Regions from separate parts of the Frankia sp. BMG5.60 genome, predicted to be linked through region 3. Evidence: riboswitches for the same ligand, from Rfam matches in the RefSeq annotation. Region 3 holds a riboswitch; each other region holds the start of a gene.

Region 1 (7,686 bases), 160 kb from region 3:
GTAGACCTTCGCCAGGACCTGGTTCTTCTCGCGCAGCGCGAGTTCGAGCTTCTTGCGGAAGATGCCCGGGTCGAGCAGGTCCTGGACCCGGATGCCGGTGCGGGCGACCTTGTCGCCGTAGGTCGGGCCGATGCCGCGACCGGTGGTGCCGATCCGCGCCTTGCCCAGGTAGCGCTCGGTCACCCGATCCAGGGCCCGGTGATGCGGCATGATCAGATGAGCGTTCGCGCTGATCAGCAGGCGCGAGACGTCGATGCCTCGGGCAGCGAGCCCGTCCATCTCGGTGAGCAGGACGCCGGGGTCGATCACGACCCCGTTGCCGATCACCGGCACGCAGTCGGCCCGCAGGATGCCGCTGGGGATCAGGTGGAGGGCGTAGTGCTCCTCCCCGATGACCACCGTGTGGCCGGCGTTGTTGCCGCCCTGGTACCGGACGACGTAGTCGACGGCGCCGCCCAGAAGGTCGGTCGCCTTTCCTTTTCCCTCGTCGCCCCATTGGGCGCCGATGAGGACGAGAGCGGGCACCGGGCGAGGTTACTAGGGATGGCACTCGCGCGTGGCCGGTCGGGAGATGCTTCTACCGAACGGCGCCGGTGGCTCACGATCCGTCGAGGCCGAGTTCGCGGGCGGCGTTGGGATCGCTGTCGGCGAGGAAGGTGTGGCAGCGGGTGGCCTCCTCGGCCTCCCCGATGGCCGCCGCGGCGCGCCCGAGCGCGGCCAGGGACCGCAGGAAGCCGCGGTTCGGCTCGTGCGACCAGGGAATCGGCCCGTTGCCCCGCCAGCCGGCGCGGCGCAGCGCGTCGAGTCCGCGGTGGTATCCGGTGCGGGCGTACGCGTACGCCTCGACGGGCCGGTCGCCGGCCAGCGCGACCTCGGCGAGGGCGGCCCACGGGGCGCTCAGCGCGGGCGAGGCGGCGGCCACGGCCGCCGGCGCCTCCCCGGCGGCCAGCGCGTCGGTGGCGATGGCGTCGGAGGGCAGCAGCGTCGGCGGCGGGCCCGAGAGCAGGTTGCGGCCCGGGTCGGACGGCGTCGTCATGGATGCATCCTGCCGCACGGGCGTGGCGACCCGCCGGGTGGGTGCGGCGAGCAGCCGTACTGGCGCGGTGAGCAGTCGCGGCGGGTCACGACCGGACGGTGACGTTCCACAGGTTCTGGCCGACGGCGCCGGGCTGGCCGTCGTTGACCCGGGTCAGGTAGCCGTAGAGGGCGGCGATGCCCTGCGACTGCGGACCGAACTTTCCGTCGACGGTGAGCATGAAGCTCTTGTTGCGCATCGCGGCCTGCCAGACGAACGCATCCGGGCGGACGTCGTCGCCGTAACCGGCGTTGAGGACGGTGCCCTTGTAGGAGTTGTCGCCCATCTCCTGGCGGGCGCGATCCAGCGTCATCGGCGGTTCGGCGGGGGTGAGGGCCTGCTCGATGACGTCGCCGGAGCCGACCGCGGCCGGGCCGTTGTTCGTCAGGCCCATCTTGCGCGAGCACGACGGCCAGGGCTGCCAGCCCCGCGAGTTGTAGAGCTTGGCCGCCGCCTCGTCCTGGGTGGCGGGGGAGGCCTGGTCAGGCCGGCCGGAGTAGCCGAGGCCGTGCCAGGTCGTCTGGTCGAACTGGTAGCCGCCGTAGAAGCTGTTGCCGGTGTTGGCGGCGTAGTTCCCGCCGGACTCGCACTGCCGGAGCTTGGCGAAGTCGTCGGCGGTGGCGGCGCCGGCGGGGGCCGCGGTGACCGCGAGCCCGCTGCCGACGATGGCCGTCACCGCGCCGGTGGTGCGAAGGATACGACCCGCGGTCGAATGGGCCTGCGGGGCCCGATGTTTACCACCACGCCGTCCTGACGGCATGTCAGTCCAATCCCGATCGCCTGCGGGGTGAGCTGTCGGGTGCGGGCTGGGATGGCCCGGCCGGTTCGCCCAGGTCCTTCGGTGATGCGTGGGAAACGTTCTCCCCACCGGATTGGCTGGGACGAGCCTGCTTAACCCCAAGGGCGTCTGGGACGCCCGAATGGTGGGTCCCCCACTCCTGCCCGTTGCGGTGCGACTAGTACGGGCCGCTCGCACGTCGGGCAGGACTCGGCGTCCGTCCGAGCGACCTCGCCGGGTGGCGAGTGATCGGCACTCTAGCGAGAACGGTCCAAGGGGCGCAAACCGGGGTGGTTCGGAGTAACCAGGTTGGGACGCGCGAACGGCGGAGCCCGACGGTGCCGCCCGATCGGGCGGCGGGGTGTGCCGCCGGCGCCGCGGGGTATCACCACGGCGGACGGCGGCATCCGGTGCGGAGTTGGTGGCCGACCGGCCCGTTTCGGAACGCGCAGCGGAGATCGTCCGGGCGTCCGGGCGGGCCGGTCGGGGCGAGTCGGTGAGCTCCCCTGGCCGGTGTCACCGGGGTGGGAAGGTCGTCCGGGAGCCGTGACGCGCGTCCCCGCGTCGCGGGCCGGATGGACTACGTGCGGATGGTGCCGTTCGGCGGCGCAGCGGTCGGCCGGATGGCTACTGCGCGTGAGGTGGCGCTCAGCCGAAGGTGGCGTGCCAGGTCGCCGGGCCGACGATGCCGTCGACGGCCAGACCGTGGGAGCCCTGGAAGGCGCGGGCGGCGGCGGCCGAGCGTGGCCCGAAGTGTCCGTCCACCGCGATCGGGTAACCGAGCTGGCTCATCCGGGTCTGCCAGGCGCGCACGTCGGCGCGATCCTGCCCGACCAGCGCGGCCGTGAGGTTGCGGGTGAAATGCGGGGTGGTGGCCGCGGCGGTGCTGACGGTCAGCGGGGCCCGCGCCGCCGAGCGCGACGCCTGCGCCGCGCCGCTGGCCGACGAGCCGCCCGCGAGCTGGTCGGCGCCCATGCCGCGACCGCAGACCGGCCACTGGCCGAAGCCCGAGCGCTGGGCGAGCCGGAGGGCGGCCTCGTCCTGGACCGCCGGGGACGCCTGGTGTGGCAGGCCGGCATAGCCGAGGCTGTGCCAGGTGCTGGCCGAGAACTGGAATGCGCCGTAGTAGCCGTTGCCGGTGTTGGTCGTGTAGTCACCGCCGGACTCGCACTGCCGCAGACCCGCCCAGGTTTGCGCCTCGGCCGGCTGGCTGACCGCAAGGGTGCCGCCGACCGCCGCCGCGAGAACCGGAGCAACCATGAGGGCCCGCGCCCGGATACGGGTGCCGGCGCTCCATTGTCGGCCACTGGTACGTGCGTCGGACATATGTTTGTGGTCCTTCCCCACGCCTGCGAGGTGAGCTGTCGGATTCGGGCTGGGAACTGCCCGGCCATGCCAGGGATTCCTGGGGACGCGCGCTCGCACCGAAAGACCCTGGTGCGTCCGTCACTCACGGCTTCACCCCGAGAGCATCGAATCCCTTCGACGCTCGGAGATGGTTCCCCCGTTCCTGCCGCCCGGTCTGGAGAAATCGTCGGCCGGGGGCAGGATTCGGCGTGCCGCCCGACGAATGCCAGACGTTGTCGTCGGGCACGGCGAAGACCATAACCACGCCGGCCGGCGAGTCGCCAAGCATTGAATAGCTCACGTGAAAAAGAGCACAGTCGGCGCGCCTGCTTGAGTGCCCGTGGGGTGACTGGTACCGCGCGTGCGCGCCCGCTCATCAACCTGGCGTTATCGCGGGCGGGGGTATTTGTGGCCGGCTGATCACCCTGTTTGCCGATGGGTGATGGCGAGCAGAGCGTGGTGAATCACGCCGAATGGGTGACCTGCGGGGAAGCAATATCGACTGTGTTCCGACGCACCGGATGGGCGCAATGGTCCGCTTACCCTGGTTCGTCCCGGGCAGCGTACCTGTGTGAGAAAAACTACGGAAACCTGGTGGTGACTTACGACCTTGTCATTCGGGTGCGTGACGCGTCCGGCCGGGCACGCAGCGGCGCAGCGACGCACGGAGGCCCAGGTCTCCGGGGAGGATGTCCTGGTTGGGCACTCGGGGCGTCCGATGCGGCCGCACGTCCGTCTCGTGTGGGTCGATCTGGCCGAAACATGCTGCTGATAAGCGTGACCGGGCAACGGACCCGAGGCGGACCACTCGGCGAAAGACAGTGGTCCCCCAGTCGCGTGACGCAACCGGGGGACCGTGGGTGCCCGCATGATACGGGACATCGTCGGGACGATCGATGGTGTGGATCTGCCGGATGTCCGTTCTGTGCCGGTCGCTCCGTCCCGACCGCGAGGGCCGGCTGGAACCCGCGCGGCCGTGGGAATGGTTGCCGATGTGCGCCGGGGCCGGGCTGGGCGATCTGCCGTTCGGGCCGGTGGATTCGAGGAAAAGCGCCCGAACGGCCGGCCCGACCGCATGTGTGCCCGGATCGGTCCGGGCGGTGCCCGGCGGCACACACCCGGACGACGATCGCCGGGTGTGATCCTCCGGGTCGGGAGGGTCGCGGTCGGGCCGGGCTCGGGAGTGAGCGGTGGCTATGCCCTGCTGAGGGACCGACCGGCCGAGCGGAGGTCCTCGCACGCCTGGGCCACCCGGGCCGCCATGCCGCTTTCGGCAAGCTTTCCGTAGGTGCGCGGGTCGTATGCCTTCTTCGCCCCGACCTCGCCGTCCACCTTGAGTACCCCGTCATAGTTCTTGAAGACGTGGTCCACGATGGGACGCGTGAACGCGTACTGGGTGTCGGTGTCCACATTCATCTTCACGACCCCGTAGTCCAGGGTCTCCCGGATCTCGCTGAGGTCCGAGCCGCTACCGCCGTGGAAGACGAGGTCGAACGGCTTCGATCCGGCCGGCAGACCCAGCTTCTGGGCGACGTGATCCTGGCCCTCGCGAAGAATTGTCGGGCGAAGCTTGACGTTTCCCGGCTTGTAGACCCCGTGCACGTTGCCGAAGGTCGCGGCCAGCAGGTAACGGCCCTTCTCGCCCGAACCGAGGACTTCGGCGGTCCGCCACATGTCGCCCGGCGTCGTGTAGAGCTTCTCGTCGATCGCGCCGACGACGCCGTCCTCCTCGCCGCCGACGACGCCGATCTCGACCTCAAGAACGATCTTCGCGGCGGCGGCGTCGGCGAGTAGCTCCTCCGCGATCTTGAGGTTCTCCTCGAGCTCGACGGCCGAGCCGTCCCACATGTGGGACTGGAACAGCGGCTCGCGGCCGGCGGCGACCCGCTCCTTCGAGATCGCGATGAGCGGCCGGATGTAGGTGTCGAGCTTGTCCGCCGGGCAGTGGTCGGTGTGCAGCGCGATGGTGACCGGGTACGCCTTCGCGACGTGGTGGGCATACTCGGCCAGGGCCTCCGCGCCCAGGACCATGTTCTTCACCGTCGAACCGGACAGGTACTCCGCCCCGCCGGTGGAGACCTGCACGATTCCGTCGCTGCCCGCCTCGGCGAATCCCCGCAGGGCGGCGTTGAGGGTCTGCGACGAGGTGACGTTGATCGCGGGGTAGGCGAAGGACTCTGACTTCGCCCGGTCGAGCATCTGGGCGTAGGTCTCTGGGGTGGCGATGGGCATCGGTGGGGCTCCTTGTCGAAGCTGTCGGGGCGCCGATCAGCCATGGACGGCGGCGCTGAGCAGCCCGATAGGGCCGGCAGGCCGCCGTTGGACTGTTGGTGGGCGAAGGGTATGACGGCTCGCCCCGTCGGGGTGGTCGGATGCGGCCGACGTCGCCGGGACAAAGTCGGTTACCGACACGGCGTCGGTGCGCATTGCCTGTTCGGCGGGACGCCGAGGGGCGCCGGGCGTCGCGACCAGGGGCAGGGGATGGGATGGCCCGGACGGGTGTGGTCCGTCGGCAGGCCCGGGACGCCGACTGCGGCGACGCGCCCGCCGCCCGGCCGGGGCCGCCCGGCACACTGGTCACGTGGACGTCGGCAGCCTGTCCGGGACGACGCTGTACATCGTCCTGTTCGCGATGATTTTCACCGAGAGCGGGATCCTGATCGGGTTCTGGCTTCCCGGTGACACGATCCTGTTCGCGGCCGGCCTGGTCGCCGCGGATGCCGGCGCGGACGTCTCCATCTATGTCCTGTCCGTGGGGGTCGCCCTCGCGGCCAGCGCCGGCGCCGCCGCGGGCTACTACACCGGGCACCGGTTGGGGCGGCCCTTCCTGGAGCGCCGCTACGCCCCGGCCCTGGCCCGGACGGAGGAGTTCTACCGGCGGTTCGGGGCGGTCACCCTGGTAGCCGCCCGGTTCGTCCCGTGGGCGCGGACGTTCGCCCCGGTCCTGGCCGGGGCCGTGGCCATGCCGTGGCACCGGTTCCTCGTCGCCGTGGTGTCCGGCGCGGTGGTGTGGGGGACCGGGCTGATCCTGCTGGGCTACGCGGCCTCCGCCATCCCTGGCCTGCGCGACGCCACGGGCTGGCTCGCGCTGGTGGTGGTGGTCGCCTCCGTCCTGGCGGGGGTCGGGGGCGAGCTGCTGCGCCGCCGCACCGCCCGGGGCCGGGCCACCCGCGGGGAGTCGGCCCCCGGACCCACCGCCGACCGGGGGCCGGTGAGTGATGACCTCCACCCGGATGACGGTTCGCCGGCGGCACCGGCGGCGGCACCGGCACCGGCGGCGGTGCCGACGGCGGAACCGGACCCCTCCCCCGCCTCGGCGACCGATCGGGACCGGTGACCGGCGGGTCTCCGCCGCAGGTCTTCGACCGTTCGTCGCGATTCGTCGCCGGAGGACGCCGGTGTTGTCCCTTCGTGCCCCCTGTGGCCGGGCCGCTGCCCTGGTCGATCCGGCGGGTAATCTCCACCACATCGCTACCAGATCACATCGGGTAGGCACTGGGCGTTGATGATGGTAGTTCCTGACTACGCCTAGCTAGCCTTGATCGATCCAGGCACGAGGTCCGGGGGCTGACCGAGCGAAGGGTTCGATGCAGCGCACGCGTAATCGTCACCGGGCGCCCCGGCGCCCGGCGCTGCCCGCGTGCGGTGCGGCGGCGGGCGTCCTACTGGCCACGCTCGCGCTCGCGCTGTGGGTCACGGGCCGCGCCGGCACCGCCACCGGGGGACTCGCCATCCGCACTGCCGGCGCCACGTCGGCGGCCGAGGGGTCGTCCATGGGGAACCCCGCCGGCGCGGCCGCGGGCCAGGCCGTCCCGCGCACCCTCACCGCGGCGCGCACGCCGGCCCGAGCGCTGGCGGCGCCCATCGGCGGCGCCGCCGAGTCGCCGTCGTCGCAGCGGCCCGGACCGGGTGCGCCGGGAACGGCCTCCGCGGGCGCCGTCGGTCTGACCGCGCCCGGCCAGCCGGCCGCCCGGGCCCGGCTGATCGCCGACGTGATCGCGGCCACGAACCGGGCGCGGCGGGCGGCGGGCTGCCCGGACCTGGTGGCCGATCCGGTGCTGACGGCGGCGGCCTGGGCGCACAGCGTCGACATGGCGGTGTCCGGCTACTTCCGCCACGACAGCCCCGACGGCCGTAGCCCGTTCGACCGGATGGCGGCGGCGGGCTTCGACTACTCCGTCGCCGCGGAGAACATCGCCGCCGGACAGCGCGGCGCCGCCGAGGTCGTCCGGGACTGGATGGAAAGCCCCGAGCACCGGTCGAACATCCTCACCTGCTCGCTGACGCGGATCGGCGTCGGCCTCGCGACGGGCGGGACCTACGGCTACTACTGGACGCAGGACTTCGCGACCCCCGAAACGGGCCCCTGACACGAACGGCCGGTCTGGCCCGGGATGTGCCGCCCGCCCTCGGCACCGGCGGATTCCGGTTTCGGGCGTGGAGGGGGCCGGCCGGCCGGGTCGACTCGCGCCGATGGTCCGCAGCC
Region 2 (7,686 bases), 1.0 Mb from region 3:
CGAGGCGAGCGTCGTAGCCGGCCCGCCAGCCCGCGGTCGGGACCAGATACGACACCTCCAGCTCGACTTCGGCCCCCTCGCCGGCGGCCTCGTCGCCAGCGTCGAGATCGATGTCCGCGTCAGTGTCGATGTCCGCGCCGGTGTCGATGTCCGCGCCGGTATCGATGTCCGCGCCGGTGTTGATATCCGCGCCGGTATCGGCATCGGCGTCGAGATCGAGGTCGACGACGACGGAGCGGGTGTCCGGGACACGGGGGGCCTGCCGGGCCTCGATCGTCCGCTCGAGCGCCGCTATCCGCCGTTCGAGGTCGGCCCGGCGCTCGGCGAGGGCGCGGCGGCGGGCGTGAACCTCGCCGATCCGGGCCGCGAGCAGGTCCTCGGCAGCGGCCAACCCCTCGGCGGCACCGGAGGTCGAGGCCCAGGACCGCGCCAGGGCGGCGGCTCCGGTGCGCGCCGCGATGTCGAGGAAGCCCCGCCGTGCCTGCTCGGCGTCATCCTCGTCGGCGACGATGGACAGCTCGGCGGCCAGCGCGAGCCGACGCGCGGCGAGATCCGCGCCGGCGGTGTCGGCGGGCTCCGGGTGCGTACGGGCGACCACGTCGACCCCGAGCACCCGGCCCGGTCCCCGGCCGCCGACGCGGACCGAGTCCGGCGCGAGCTCCCAGGGCAGGCCGTCCAGCTCCACCCGGACGCCCGCCCCCGCGGACCCGTCGCCGGCAGTAGCGGGCAGCCTGATCCGGCCCCGCCGGGTGATCCGGGCCCCCCGGGGGTGGATGGCGACCGCGGCGATCGGCGCGTCGAGTCGCACGGGCTGCGGCAGGTCGTCGGTCACCATGACCGATCAGCCTAGTGCGCGGACCGCCCCTGCCGTGCCGCGGATCAGCCTGGTACGGCGAGGAACTCGTCAAGATCGGACACGACGCGGGTCTCGTCCTCGACCACGAGGCCGCCCACGTCGGCGAACCCCGGCGGGCCGGGGTGGGCCAGCACGATCGAACCGGCGCCGTGCCGGATCGTCAGCCGCCGCCCGAGCGCGACGGCCAGCAGCATGGACGCCGAGCCGCATGCCTCGTCCTGCGCCACTCCGTGGCGTTCGGCGAAGGCGCGGGCCCGGACGATCCCGGCGGTCTCGTCCAGCCAGGCCCAGACCTGCATCAGGTCGTCGCCGGGTGGGCGTGGCAGGTCGATCGCGTCGACCTCGGCCGCGTCCGCGAGCTGGCGGTGCGCCCAGGGGGGAACGGCGGCGAGCGCGCCGCGAATCCACACCCGACCGTCCTCCTGCCAGCTCACCGCGTCGCCGCCCGCCGGCCGCAGGGTCTCGGGATGTCCGCCGAGCAGCCGGCCCAACAGCCAGGCCACACCCACCAGCGCATCGCCGGCGGTCGGTAGCTGCCGATCAGGGGTGTAGACGGCGAGGTCCGCCTGCTCCGGGTCGTCGACGAAGACCGTGGCCGGGGTGCCCAGGCGGTGCGCGGTCAGGGCGCGATCACGGGGGTCCGCGAGCAGCTTTCCGGCGTCGAGGATGACCGCGAGCAGGCTCCCCCCGGCTCCGGTCTCGTCGGCGAACACCCGCAGCACGCGAACCTCGAGCTCGTTCACCTGTTCCTCCCGTGGGTCGGCCGGCGAGGCCGTCGGTGTCCATCCGGTGCCGGCCTTCGTCGTCCCGGTGCGGCCTTCGTCGCCCGGTGCCGGCCCTCGTCGTCCGATGCCGGCCCTCGTGCTCACGCTGGCACAGTCCCCGCGCCGCCGCGTCCGGGGCCGAGCCGCGGCTCACGTCCGGCGGCCGGGTCCGGCTTGTCACCATGGAGGGAGAGACCCCGCGGCGCGCGGGCCGCCCGGCGCATCGCGGCGACGCTCGGCGACCACCGACTGTGGGCGGCCGGGCGCTCGAGCGGCCGAAGACCGGCGACGGGTCACCTGAGCGCCCGAGGACGTGAGCACCCCGGAACGTGGGCACTCGGAACGAGGCAACTCGGGAACGAGGGCAACTCGGGAACGAGGCAACTCGGGAACGAGGGCAACTGGCAACGTGGGCGACGGGAAAAGAGGCGATGGTGCGAGACGACGCGGCAAGCGCGGAGCCGATGCGCGCGGAACCGGGCGATCACCCGGGATCAGGCGGCCGCGGGACAGCCGGTGGCGGGCCAGGCGATGGAAGGACGGCCGGCGGTGCAGCGGCCGGCGGCGGCACGGTTGGCGGCGGCAGGGGCAGCGGCGGAACGGCCGGGACCGGCAGGGGGCGATCCGACCAGCCGGGCGTGCCCGGCCAGGTGGGCGGCGAGCATCCGGTGCTCGACGCCCTGGAGGACGCCCTGGGGCAGGCGTCGGCGAACGCGCACCGGCTCGCCGGCGCGCTGAGCCGGCCGGTGTCGCTGGTCCGGGTCGGCCGCAAGCGCCGCCGGGCGCGGCGGGTCGAGCTGCCGGTGACGCCCGACGGCCGGGTGATGGCGTGCGGGGTCTACAGCCACGGACGGTGCGTGACGATGGAGGTCGATCATTCTGACGCCCTGCGGGTGGCGCGGACCGAACGCGACGGCTTCGCCTGGCTGGGCCTGTTCGAGCCCAGCTACGACCAGCTCGCCGCCATCGCGCAGGAGTACGGCCTGGACAAGCTCGCCGTGGAGGACGCGGTCACCGGCGGCCAGCGGCCCAAGCTGGAGCAGTACGAGAACCACCTGTTCGTGGTGCTCAAGACCGCCAGCTACGTGGCGCACACCGAGGTGACGGGTACCTCCGAGGTGGTCACCACCGGCGAGATCATGATCTTCCTCGGCGAGGACTTCGTGGTGACGGTGCGGCATGGCCAGCACGGGGAGATGACCAGGCTGCGGGGCCGGCTCGAGGCCGCCCCGGAGATGCTTCGGCACGGGCCGACCTCGGTGCTGCATGCCATCTGCGACAGCGTCGTCGACAACTACGTCGACACGGTGGAGAAGATCCAGGTCGACGTCGACCAGATCGAGGCCGGCGTGTTCCGGCGCGACCAGATCCCGTCCACGGAAAGCGCCTACCAGTTGAAGCGCGAGCTGCTGGAGCTCAAGCACGCCGTCCAGCCGCTGGCCGGCCCGCTGCGCACGCTCACGACGGACGGCCTGCGGCTGGTCGACGCGGCGATGCGGCGGTACTTCCGGGACGTCGCCGACCATCTCGAGCAGGTCAGCGAGCGCATCGAACACTTCGACGAGCTGCTGTCGTCGGTGCTGCAGGCCACCCTGACCCAGGTGACGATCGCCCAGAACGAGGACATGCGGCGGATCAGCGCCTGGGTCGCGATCGCCGCCGTTCCCACGGCCCTGGCCGGGATCTACGGAATGAACTTCGAGCACATGCCCGAACTGCGCCAGACCTGGGGTTACCCGGCGGTCCTTGCCGTGATGGCGACGGCATGCCTGTTTCTGTACCGGGCATTCAAACGCAACGGCTGGCTCTAGCGCCGCCGACGGCCGCCGTACTTTCCCTCGACGCCAGCCCTGCCGTTACTCAACGTCACAGAAGTTGTGGGGCCGGCTGGCGCCCGGCCGGCCATCACACCCTGGACGCGAGGACGACCCGAACGGGGCGGCCGGCGACTCCTACCCCGACGGCGCCGATCCGTTGGGTGACAGGGGTCCCCGAATCGGGCGAAAGGGCCCACAAACAACACAGGGCGTGCTATGCACTCGAAAACCTGGCAAGGGTAGCCGGTCCATAGCTCATTTTCGCTATCAGTTGACTGCCATGACGTATCCGTACGATGGGTTACACCCGGCCCTCCCCGTCGGTTACCGTAACCAACCGTGTCGGAGCAACCGGGTCTTGTGCCCACCGCTCGGAGCGGTTCCCCGATCCCCCACCCGTCAGGGGAGTACATGCCCTCGTCTGACCCCCAGCGGCGAGAGACCGCCATCCTGCCCGAGCGGGGCGACCTGATCGCCGAGCTCGCCGGGCGACTCGAAGCCCTCGACGCGCTGCTGAACCGGCTCGAGGACGCCGAGCGCCAGGCCGCCGACGCCAGCGAGCACCTCATCCGGACCCGGCGCTGGCAGGAGGACACCGTCCGCACGATCCAGGAGGAGCGGGCCCGCATGCGTCAGCGCCAGCACGCGCTGGACGAACTCGCCGATCACGCCCGCGCCGCCGTGGCCGCTCTGGCCCACCACCGCTCCCTGCCCCGCGAGGTCCACGAGCTCGCCGTCGAACTCCAGGTGCTCGACGCGGCCGGATTCCTGACCCGGCGCGGCCGGGCCCGGTGAGCCCGCGTCCGACCGGGGATACCGGTACCCCCACCCGTTCGACTACATGACGTAATCGAATGGTGCTCGACCGGAGCGACCGGGGCGGGCCGGGGCTTCCGTCGGCGTCGGGCCGGCCTTCCGCACCGACCCTCGCGGCGAGGGCGGAACCGCAGGCCATACCCGGTTCCGGCGGCCGATGAGGCCGCCGCGGTGGCCTCCGGTACGGGTCGGACCGAGTGCCATGCCAAGGGGCACTTCGGTGCACACTCGCTGTAGTTGGGAAGGACTAGTGTTTACCCACCCGGTCAATGTGGACTAGTCTCACGCCGACGTCACGACAACACCGGGCCGAACGCCGAATCCTGCCCCCGGCCACGGTGTCCCCTCCGAGTCGTCATCTGGGGCAGGAGCGGGGGACCCACCTCCACCGGCCGACACCGACCCGCGGTGCTGGCCTCGGGGTCAAGTCCGATGTGCGTGAAGGCCACGCCTCGGACCGGGCAGCCCAGCCCGAACCCGACAGCTCACTTCGCAGGCGTACGGGAAGGAATACACCGTTGTCCGCGCAAAGCGTGCAGCTCGACGAAGATTCGCGCGTCGCCGGTCGCGGCCGTCACCGCGCCCAGTCCGTGCCGCCGGTCGCCCGTAGCCGGGCCCGTGCTCGCGCCTTCGCCGCGATGACCACCGGGACCGTCGCTGTCTCCGGAGTGGCCCTGGCCGGCTGCGCCACCGATGTCCACGCCGACACGGCGTTGGAAGAGTCGCCGAACACCGCCCCGATCACCCTCGCCGCGCAGATCGGCTCGCATGCCGCCCTCGGTGGCAGCATCGCCGCGGCGGCGGTCAGCGAGCACAGCTCCTCGGGCATCACTCTCGGCGCGACGAACGGCCTCGACGCCCCGCCCCTGGCCGGCAAGGTCCAGGTCGGCCTGCGGGTGACGAACCCCAACGTGACCGTGAACGCGGACGAGCCGGTCGACATCGGCTTCTCGCTGTACAACGAGGCCACCCACGAGCCGCTGGCGAACCAGCTCGTCAAGGTGCAGGTGAAGCTCCCCACCGGGTGGGCCACCTTCAAGCACCTGCAGACGAACGCGCAGGGGTACGCGTCCTACACGGCGCGGGTGCTCACCACGACGAACGTCACGGCGATCTTCGACGGCACCGACGCCCTGCAGTCCGCCCACTCGGTGAACGACGCGACCCTGAACGTGCGCCCGCAGCGGACCGCCCAGCTCGCCGGCGTCGCCTCCCGCCTGGGCAGCCTCGCCGGCGGCGTCTCTGTCGGTTCCACCCAGGTGTCCGTGCCGGTTCCGTCCAGCTCGATCGGCGCGAAGGCCGTCTACCTGGCCTCCCTGCAGGCGGGCAAGCCGTACGTCTACGGCGCCGACGGCCCGAGCTCGTTCGACTGCTCCGGGCTGGTCCAGTACGTCTTCAAGCAGCTCGGCAAGAGCCTGCCGCGGACCACGGACGCCCAGTTCGCCGCCACCACCCGGGTGTCGCAGTACAACAAGCAGCCCGGCGACCTGATCTTCCTCGGCTCGCCCGGGGACATCTACCACGTCGGCATCTACGCCGGCAACGGCAAGATGTGGGTCGCCCCGCACACCGGCAGCGTCGTGAAGCTCCAGTCGATCTACACCACCTCCTACTACGTCGGACGCGTCTAAGAGCGTCCACGCCAGCGCATCGTGCCCTGCGGCGCAGGCGCCGGCCATCCGGTGGTCACCTCGTTCGGCTGGAAGAGCGACGAAGCCCGTCCAGCCTCGAGCCGACCGCGACGCGGCCTCCCCCTCCGGTCGCGCGTGCGGTCAGACTGCTGGGCAGTCATCGGTCGACCCAGCGTTCCGCATCCCGTCATGCCCGCCCCGCCGGGCCTGCTCCCCCCGGCAGGCGGAAGGCGCGCATCGCCGACCCGTCCGGGTCACCATCGCCGCTGCCCCGGACGCAGTTCCACGACGCGGCTGACGCCGAGATAACGCCGGACCACCCGCACCTGCACCCGCTCCGCGCGTCCGAAATCCTGTGGCGTCGTGGTCCCGGCCGAGCCGGGACCAGCTCCAGTACGCGGGCCCTGACACCGCTCGCGGCAGCACCGACCCGACCTCGCTTCAGCGCCAGCCGGGCAACGCCTCCTTCCGGCCGGACGGACGTCAGATCTCCCCCCCATCTGACGTCCGTCCGGCCGGAAGGCCCCCGACCCCGCCGGCCTTCCCTCGGATTCCCCCCCCATCCGCAGCGGGAGGCCGGCGGGCCCTCGGGTTCCATCCGGCCGCTGAGGTCCGCCGATGCCGCTACCCCCCTCCCGGTGGCATCGGCGGGCTTCTTCCCTTCTGTGCTTCTACCCACCCGTCCCGGGCGCGTACGCGGCCGCTGGAGGCCGTGGAGGGCCGCCACCGGACGCCTCGTCAGGCGGGCCCGGGCCCGGGCCCGGCCTCGGCGGCCAGCGGTCGGTCGATCGGCGGGCCCGGGCCCCGCTTCAGGTTCTCGGACTCGGGCTCAGTTTCTCGGGCTCAGGTTCTCGGGCTCAGGCTCCCAGGTGGTGCTTGGCGGAGGCCGTCCACAGCGTCTCGCTGACCTTCTTGTTCCACTTGGTCTCGGCGACCCTCGCCTCCGGTGCCCGACCTGGGCAGGCGGACTGCGGCTCCTGCGTGAACTGGCCCACCACGCCGACGGCCGCGAAGATCGGCTTGGCGCCGCCGCAGACGACGCTCAACGCGAGCCGCGCTCCCTCGCCGACGCCCCACACGTAGATCCGGTTGGGGTCGACCTTGGTCTTCTTCGCGGAGACGTAGCTGACCACGTCGCGCAGATACTTCGCGTCGGCGCCGTCCGGGGAGTCGATCCGCCAGGTGCCGCCGACCGCCTCGGGATAGGCGACCGCGAAGTCGCGGGCGTTCGCCACCGAGCCGGCGGCGCTGTCATGGTCGAGGGTCTTGGCGTCGACGTTGTCGTCGTGCAGGATCAGCACCAGCGGGATCGGATCCTTCGGGTTCGACGGGGCGTGCACGAGCAGTTCCCGGTCGGCCGAGCCGTAGTCCTTGGGCATGCTGACGCGCTTGGTCTTCGGGCCGTTGCCGCGCTCGACGAAAACCCAGAGCACGACGATGACGACCCCGACGATGAGTACGGTTCGCTTGTTCTTGCCCCACCAGCCGGCAAGGGGATTCGACGCCACGATCCAACCGAACCACACCGGTAGCCGGGAAACGCCGAAAACGGGCGACCAGATGACGCTCGGACCTACTCCTTCGTCCGAGGCGGCCACGTGACCGAGCGGGTCATGGGACCGGCGTCCGGGTCAGGGGGTGGCGAGCGCGCGACTGCGGGCCTCGCGCAACACCTGCGCCTCCCGGGGGGCGTCCAGCGGCGGGAGCTCGCCGTGGATCCAGGTCAGCAGGAGGTCGGCGAGCGCCGGGTTCTGCGCCAGGACCGGCCCATGCAGGTAGGTGCCGATGACCCGGCCGTCGAC
Region 3 (7,686 bases):
GGTGCGGGGCAGGCGGGAACCGTCGGCGCGGCTGTTCGCGCTGCCGCGTTTCCTCCTGCCCGAACCGCAGCCGCGGCTGACTCTGCTGCCCACCGTCGCGCTGCGGCTGGTGCTGGCCGCGGTCTTCGCGGCGTCGCGGCTGTACGCGGCGCTCTTCGGCGTCGGGTTCGTGCTGCTGTGGCACGACTGGTACGCGAGCCATCCGCTCGGCCTGCTGGTCGCGGCGCTGGCCGCCGCCTGGTCGCTGACGTTCGCCCTGGTCGCGCTGCATCGCGGCATCGGGTGGGTGCTGGCGGCCGGCAACGTGGTCGCCGCGCTCGTCCTGGCCTCGGGGGCGCGCCTGTGGCTGCCGCCCGAATCGGTCGGAGACTCTGCCTCGTTCGTGCTGCTCGCGGCGACGCACGCGACGGCGGTGGCCGCCTGGGCCTTCCCCGCCGGCCCGTTCCTGGCCGTGACGGCGCTGACGGTCGGCGCCTTCGTGGCCGGGGCGTCCGGCACCGGGCCGCCGTCCCCGATGCCGCTGGCCACGATCATCTGCACGGCCCTGCTCGTCCGGTACGTCCGGCCGCAGGTGCGCGCGCTCGCGGGTGGGGCGCAGGCGCGGCTGGCCGAGGTGGCCGAGCGGCGCGCCGGTGAGGACGACGTGCTCACCCTGCTGCGCGAGCAGCGGGAACATGAGCTGACGATCCACAACGCGGTGCTCAACACCCTCACCGGCATCGCCTGGGGCGGCGGCGACGACGGACATCTCACCCGCCGCCGCTGTGCCGACGGCGCGACGGCCCTTGACGAGCTGGTCGGTGAGCGCGAGCCGCCGCGCCGGGGCGGCCCGGGGCACCGGCCGGCGGCCGGCGAGATCCTGGCGGTGGCGCGCGGACCGACGCTCGACGAGGGCGCGGCCGGCGACCTGCTGGTCGAATCCGTGCCGGCCGGCGAGGCGCGCGGCGGGGCCGCACGTCCGGACCCCTGGGCGACGGTGGCGCCCGCGGCCGGCTTGCTGCATGCCCTCTACACCGCGCAGCTACGTCACGTGACCAGTCGGTTCGCCGCACTCTGGCTGATCCTGCTGGTTCTGCCCGCCGGCCGTGCCCTGCCCCATGTCCGTTCGGTCCCGCTGGCGCTCGCCTTGCTGCTCGCGCCGCTCGCCGCGGTCGCCGCGGCCCGGCGACGCTTCCGGTCCGGGCCGTTGACGCAGGCGGAGGCGGCCGCCGTGGTGTTGCTCTGTCTGGCGATCGTGGTGGGGGGCGGGTGGAACGCCGGCGACGACGCCGGCGAGGTGCGGATGATGGCGTGGCCGATGGTCAGCCTGCCGCCGTTGTTGATGCTGGTGACGGTGTCCCGCCCGGTGTGGCGATGGGTGCTCGCGTCGGTCACCGTCGGCGCCGCCATGATCGCGGCGAGCCTGCTGACCAACCCGCGGGGCCCGTTCGCGCTGTCCCACCTTCTCCTGTTGCTCTACTACTTGTGGATCATGCAGATCTGCCTGGTCATGGTCGGTCCGTTGCTGTGGAGCACGGCCGATGTCCGCGCCTGGGCCAGTCACTGCGAGCGGGAGCTGGGCCGGCGAGCCGAGAACCGGGACCGGGTGCGCGAGCGTCGCAGAGTGCTGCTGCGGGCCGTCGAACGGGACGTGGCGCCGCTGCTGGCCGGCGTCGCCGCGGGCCGGCTCGACCCGCAGGCCGCCGTCGTGCGCTCGGAATGTGCCCGGCGCGCGGTCGCCGTGCGGCGGCTGCTGTTCGACGACGACGCCGTCCACAGCGCGATCGGGGAGGCCATCGACGCCGCCGAACGGCATGGCACGGTCGTGTCCAGCCAGATCTCCGGTGGCCTCGACCAGCTTCCCGCCTCGGTGCGCGGCGAGTTCGTCGAGCAGTTGCACCACGCGCTGCGGGTGATGCCGAGTCGCCGGGTCCTGCTCACCGTCACTGCGCAGTCGCGTACGGCCAGCCTGTTCCTGTCGTGTTCCTGGCCGGCGGGCCAGTTGCCGCCGGCACCGTCGGGTCGGGCCATCGACATGATCGTCGACGTCGACGACGGGCAACTCTGCATGGAGCTGCGCTGGCCGCCCGCGGGGGTGCCGTCCGGGCCGCGACCGCAGGCGGGGATGTGGCCGGCGGCCGGTCCGGGGACGTGACGGAGCCCCGCCCCCCGCTCGGGGGACGGGGCTCCTGACCCGTGCTGGGTCGCGTCGCCTCGCGCCGGCTACGGCTCACGATCTGTCGAGCACGATCCGATCGATCATGTGCGGATCAGAGTCGGCCGAGTGCGGATGTCGGCGCGGTGTATCGGGGCCTCAGATCCGGTGACCCCAGCAGGGCTTCGACGCGTACCAGGGGCTGGTGCCGGCCTGCGCGTAGAGCTGCCGCGCGCGCTGCCACTGCTCCCCGACGCTGGCGTGCTGCGGCAGACCCTTGCCGCCCAGACCGTGCCAGGTGCTGGGCAGGAACTGGAACAGGCCGCCGGCTCCGATGGAGTTGACCGCGTGCGGGTTGCCGCCGGATTCGCAGGGAATCACGGCGCGCAGGAAGTGGTCGGCGTTGGTCCCCGCGCTGGCCGGCTGGGACAGCGCGAGGCCGCCGCCGACGGAGGCGGCGAGAGTGGTGGCGATGACTGCGGCCCGGGTGCCGAGCTTGATCCGGTTGAGGCCCCGACCGAGCGAACGAGCGTTGGACATTGAGTTGCCCTTCCCCACGCCTGCGAGGTGAGCTGTCGGGTTCGGGCTGGGAATGCCCGGCCGCGGTTCGCGGCTTCACCCCTAGGACGCCTGACCTCGGCGCCCGGAATTGGTTCCCCCGTCCCTGCCTCAGGTTTGATTCTCATCGGGTGGGGGCAGGATTCGGCGTGCCACCCGACGTCTGCCATCAGTTGACGGCATGGCGACGAACATAGCTGAGCGTGACCCCGGGAAATCAAGGGTACGTGAGGATAGGCACAGTACGTTCTAACGTCTTCCATTGATCTTTTTTTTGCGGTTTCGCGCCCGCGTGCGCGCCCGATTCTAACGGCCTTCGGAGCTCCGGGGAACGCCTGTTTTGCGGCTGGTCGGCCACGCTGACCATAAACCCTTCGCGGTCCGTGGCCGGTTCTCTCCCGGGCGTGGCAGGGCGCGTTCTCTACCCGCGTCGACGGTGCCGCTAACGGAGTCGAGAAAAATTTCGCTGCTGCTCCGCGGGGAACGGCTCTTCCGGCGCTTTTCCGAACTATACGGCACTCAGCGGGTCGTCCTGCATAAAGGGGATGTGTCCGGCAGGGCGGCCGGCAGTGTCAGTGGCCGGCGCTCGGCTGGACGGCGCGACCGGCGGGTGCGACCGGCGGGTCGGCGGGACCGCAGCGCCGGCGGGACCGCAGCGCCGGTCGGCGGGACCGGCGGGCTGGAGGCGGGACCGTTCTGCCGGCGGGGGCGGATCTCAGGGAGTGGCTGCGGGTCCCGAGGGTGGCTGCGGGGCTTCAGGGGGTGTAGGTCCAGGCCGAACCGGTGCCGCGGTACTGCTCGACGGGGATCGGCATGACCCCGGGGCGCATCCGGTCGGTGTAGAGGTGCCCGTGCAGGTGGTCGATCTCGTGGGCGACCAGGCGGGCCAGGCCCTGCCGGTACACCGTGATGTGCCGGCGGCCCGAGATGTCGGTGTGCTCCACGTGCAGCTCCAGGGACCGCGGGACGATCCCGCGGACGTCGAAGAAGCTCAGGCACCCCTCGTACTGTTCGTCGCTCTCGGGGACGGACTCGATGACGCGCGGGTTGAGCAGGGTGAGGATGTCGCCATCCGCGGAACGCACGATGGCCGCCGCCCGGTTGATCCCGATCTGGGGCGCGGCGATGCCCATCCCCTTCCCGAACGTGTGCAGCGCGGACACCCGCTCCATGGCCGAGGACAGCTCGGCGACGACGCGGCGGGCGTCCTCGGCCTCGACGGGCAGCTCGAACGATCGGGCCGGCTGGTGGAGCGAGGGATCGCCCACCTGGACGATGCCCGCCGCGGCCATCTGCCCGCTGGGCCGGGCAACGGTTCGGTCGGCGGGATCCCGGTTCGGCGCCCCCGCCCGAAAGTTCCATTCCAGGCGGTACCGGGCGTGCAAGGCGGGATTATTGGTGGACCAGGTGAAGACACGCCTTTTGGCATCATCCGTGCGGGCAATCGCCGTGCGGAACGGGAAGGCGTCCGCGGTCATCGACGTCTCCATGCCCCAGACCACGGGATCGACCTCGGCGGGGAAGTCCAGCACGACCGACAGGAAGCTGGTCGGTACCCGGACGGCCCGCTGGAACCACGGGCCCCACTTCTCCTCGCTGACCCGGTAGCTGTACTCGATCCATGCTGATTCGCCCGGATACAGGGGGAATCGGCCGCGATTGTTCTCGAACAGCAGCCAGACCTCCTTCAGCGCATCCCAGTCGGTCTTGACCTGCCAGGACATCTGCTCGTCGCCGCAGTGTGCGCTGAGCTGTAGTTCCTCCCAGCGCAGCGGATTGCTGCGGTAGAGCCGGGCGGCGCGTTCCTGGTCCCCGGGAAACCGGTCGACAGAGATCCGCATCAGGTAGCGGGTCACCGGTTCGACGCCGGTGTTGAGCACGAGCCGGCGCTGATGGGCGACGTACATGCCGTCCTCGTACCGCAGCTCGGCGCGATCCTCCTCGACGACGAGCCCACCCGGGTCGGGGCCGGCCCGAGTGGCCCGGGAGGCCCCGACCGGCTCGGCCGCCGTGATCGCCGCCAACGATCCCGGTGGCGGCGGGCCCACGCGGCCGCCGGACTCGGTCGGCCGGGCGCCCGGCGGACGGGGGGCGACGTCACCCCCCTCGTCCGCCGCCTCCCACGGGCGCGCGGCGAGCTGGAAATAGGCGCCCGGGATGCGCAGCGCGTCGGCGATGCGCTCGATCAGGGAGAGCCGGGCGATGTGATCCTCGCCCTGCATGATCCGGCTGACCCGGCTCTGGCTGAGACCCTCGACTGGAGACGCGATGCGGTTCTGGCTCGCGCCGTCGTACTTCTTCATCAGCCGGAAGGCCATCCGGAAGTCCCGGGTCTCGCACGCGATCCGGAAGTCGGACCGGGCGAGCAGGGTGCGGGAGACCCGGTAGGGACCGGATTCGTAGGACATCGACCGGCCTTCCGTCGGGCTCCGACCTGCGTCGATCGCCCTGCCGGGACGGTGGAAAGTCCGATGCGTCAGGCTGCGGCTGAGACGTCAGGATGACGACGCTATGCCAAACCGGCATAGTTTGCCGGCACTTGCCGCGACCGCGAGGTTGTCGTGGATCCGACATCCGGTCGGGTCGGATGGGCCGGCGGCACCGCGGCGGATCTGGTAGGCGACCTTCCGGTCGCTCGGATCCCGCCCGGCCGGGTCAGCCGCTCCTGCCCCGTCTGGGGGAGGCGGCGAGGTTGTCCATGCATCGCCGGTGCGGGGGGCACGCAGCGGTGCGGATCCGGCCGTGGTCCGGTTCGGACCAGCCGAGCCCATACGAGAAGAGCATGCCTGACTGACGTTTCCCGGCCACCCCGGCTCGGGCCACCCTGGATGCAGGCCGGCCCCGCCCCGCGTCGAGCCGCGACCTCCGCCGGGCGGGGCCGGCGCACCCGGCGGGCCGGTTGGTCACCGCCGGCCCGGATGGAAGGGGCGGACCGACGGCCACCGACGCTGGTGGCCGCCACCAGCGTCGGTGGCGGCCACCAGCGTCGGCCGGTCGGGCGGCGGCGCAGGGAGTGTGGGCGCAGGGGGTGTAGGTCCGGAAGGGCGGTGCCGATCGTGACGGAGCCGAGGAGAGATCATGATCGACCTGCGGTCGCCTACGGCGTCGTCCGGTTCGCCCCCGGCGGCAACCGGCAGGTCGCCGATGTAGTGATCACCTTCGTCTCCGCGTCGGCGGCGGACGACTTCGCGGCTGAGCAGGGCTGGCCGGAGTACGAGGTGGCGCCGGTGCGCTTCTTCGTCCACGAACGGCAGTCCGCCGTCACCGCGATGCCCCCTCCGACCCGGTGGACAGGTGACCCTGCCCTGCCCAAGCAGGGTCACCGATCCGCCGCCGGTCCGGCCGGACCCCCCGGATCGGCGGCGCTACCCCCAGCCGGCCAGGCGGGGACGGCGGCGGCCGGAGCACAGGACGCGAGCGCCGCCCAGCCGGCGGCGGACCGGGAGGAGGCCCGCCGGGCCTCCGTCACGCCATGGGGGCTGGACCGCTGGGCGGTCGCGCTGCGCGCGGGGTCCGATCCGGCGGAGGCGTTCCGTGCCGTCGGCCGGCTGCCGGCCGGCCTGGTCTTCATCGCTGCCTACGGCGACGTCGACGTGGTGCTGGTGTACGGCCGGGGGCCCGGCGGCGATCCGCCGCCGGGCCGGCCGCCGACGGTCGTGGAGGCCGCGCTCGGCGCCGAGCCGGCTGGACTGGTGGCGGCGCGCTGGATGACGGCGGGCGAGCGGGAGGCGTTCCGAGCGGGCTACGCGGCCGCCGCAGACGGCATTCGGCGGGCGCTGGCGTGAGCTGCGGTCGGGCCGCGGGCCCACGCCGCTCGGCCGTCGCCGCGTAGGCCGTCGCCGACTCGGCCGTCATCTCGCGGTCGTCGCTGCCTCGGCCGTCGTCCCTTAGCCGTCGTCCCTCAGCTCAGTCGTCGTCGCGGAAGTGCAGCGTGACGCGGTCGGTGTCGGACGGCCAGGCGGGTACCCGCAGCACCGTACGGTGCGCCGCCTGCCCTCGAGGGGTCACCGTGACCTCGACCGAGCGGTCACCCGCCGGGATGTGCAGATCCGCACCGGTGATGAAGCCGATCCCGAAATAGTCGGGGATCGGGGCCATGACGTCGGAGACACCGTCGGCATCACGATCGAAGAGGTACACGGCGAGGGCCTGTTTGGACCGCGGGGCCACCGCCGGGCTCAGGACATTCGTCCCGTCGACGGCGAGGATGTCGCTGTCCCGACCCTGGTCGCCCCACCATTCCAGGCCGCGGCTCACGACGAGATCGGTCTGTTTCGGGTCGGTCTTCATACCACCGCCGATCTCCTGGCCCGGCCGGCTGGTCAGGAGGCGGACGAGTCGATCACTGCGGTGAAAGGGCTGGTAGTAGAAATGGTGGACGGGTTCCCCGGACCGGACGACGGCGAACTCGTAGGTGGCGGTGCCGTCCGCCCGGAACGGGCCCCAGGAGCCGTCGGCGGCCAGGGTGAAAAGGCCCCCAAGCCCCTTCGGTAGGCGCTTACCCGTCTTCGGGTCGAGTTGGTAGACCTCCAGGCGGGCCTTGGTGACGCCGGTGTTCACGGGAAAGAGCAGCGCGCGGCCGGAGATCTCGATCTTCCCCTTCTCCGCGACGACGTCGGTGGTGAACGGCTCGGTCCCGGTGAGGAAGCGGAACATCTCCCGGAAGGTGCCCGTCGACGTCAGCAGGCGGTTGCGCTCCTGGTCGGGGAAGCGGACATTGCGCGCTCCGGGCACCCGGCGGGTGGGATCTCCGGTGCCCCAGACGGTGAGCATCGGCACTCCCCTGGGCGGTCCGCTCGCCAGGGAGCCCTCCACGCTGATCAGATGCGCGACCCGGTCCGCCCGCGATGCGGAGCTGGCCAGGTACCGCTCGGTGAGTTCGGCGCCCTCCGCCTGCCCGACCAGATCGACCTTCTTCGCCCCGGTCGCCCGGAGCAGGTCCTGGATCGCCGTGTCAAGCTGCGGAAAGACCTTATCCAAGGGACTGCCCCAGG

The links. Region 3 has a riboswitch for cyclic di-AMP ahead of AC5R91_RS21595 (transglycosylase family protein). Riboswitches for the same ligand answer to the same signal wherever they lie in the genome.
Region 1: it holds a riboswitch for cyclic di-AMP, as region 3 does, so the genes downstream of both, AC5R91_RS20950 (transglycosylase family protein) here and AC5R91_RS21595 (transglycosylase family protein) in region 3, are expected to answer to the same signal.
Region 2: it holds a riboswitch for cyclic di-AMP, as region 3 does, so the genes downstream of both, AC5R91_RS17200 (C40 family peptidase) here and AC5R91_RS21595 (transglycosylase family protein) in region 3, are expected to answer to the same signal.

The regions. Positions count from the first base shown of each region.
Region 1 is NZ_CM182091.1:5,088,101-5,095,786, forward strand. Features, by position in the region: gene AC5R91_RS20935 (adenylosuccinate synthase) at 1-525, opposite strand, end outside; gene AC5R91_RS20940 (DUF3151 domain-containing protein) at 599-1,036, opposite strand; gene AC5R91_RS20945 (transglycosylase family protein) at 1,122-1,835, opposite strand; cyclic di-AMP (ydaO/yuaA leader) riboswitch at 1,838-2,038, opposite strand; gene AC5R91_RS20950 (transglycosylase family protein) at 2,502-3,179, opposite strand; cyclic di-AMP (ydaO/yuaA leader) riboswitch at 3,199-3,410, opposite strand; gene fbaA (class II fructose-bisphosphate aldolase) at 4,395-5,432, opposite strand; gene AC5R91_RS20960 (DedA family protein) at 5,782-6,537, shown strand; gene AC5R91_RS20965 (CAP domain-containing protein) at 6,788-7,570, shown strand.
Region 2 is NZ_CM182091.1:4,217,488-4,225,173, forward strand. Features, by position in the region: gene AC5R91_RS17180 (DUF4139 domain-containing protein) at 1-835, opposite strand, end outside; gene AC5R91_RS17185 (PhzF family phenazine biosynthesis protein) at 880-1,599, opposite strand; gene corA (magnesium/cobalt transporter CorA) at 2,259-3,431, shown strand; gene AC5R91_RS17195 (hypothetical protein) at 3,849-4,232, shown strand; cyclic di-AMP (ydaO/yuaA leader) riboswitch at 4,589-4,766, shown strand; gene AC5R91_RS17200 (C40 family peptidase) at 4,772-5,884, shown strand; gene AC5R91_RS17205 (PHB depolymerase family esterase) at 6,742-7,410, opposite strand; partial or broken gene AC5R91_RS17210 (type 1 glutamine amidotransferase) at 7,516-7,686, opposite strand, start outside.
Region 3 is NZ_CM182091.1:5,245,472-5,253,157, forward strand. Features, by position in the region: gene AC5R91_RS21590 (hypothetical protein) at 2-2,134, shown strand; gene AC5R91_RS21595 (transglycosylase family protein) at 2,294-2,674, opposite strand; cyclic di-AMP (ydaO/yuaA leader) riboswitch at 2,677-2,852, opposite strand; gene AC5R91_RS21600 (peptide deformylase) at 3,448-5,100, opposite strand; gene AC5R91_RS21605 (hypothetical protein) at 5,749-6,477, shown strand; gene AC5R91_RS21610 (lipase) at 6,599-7,686, opposite strand, start outside.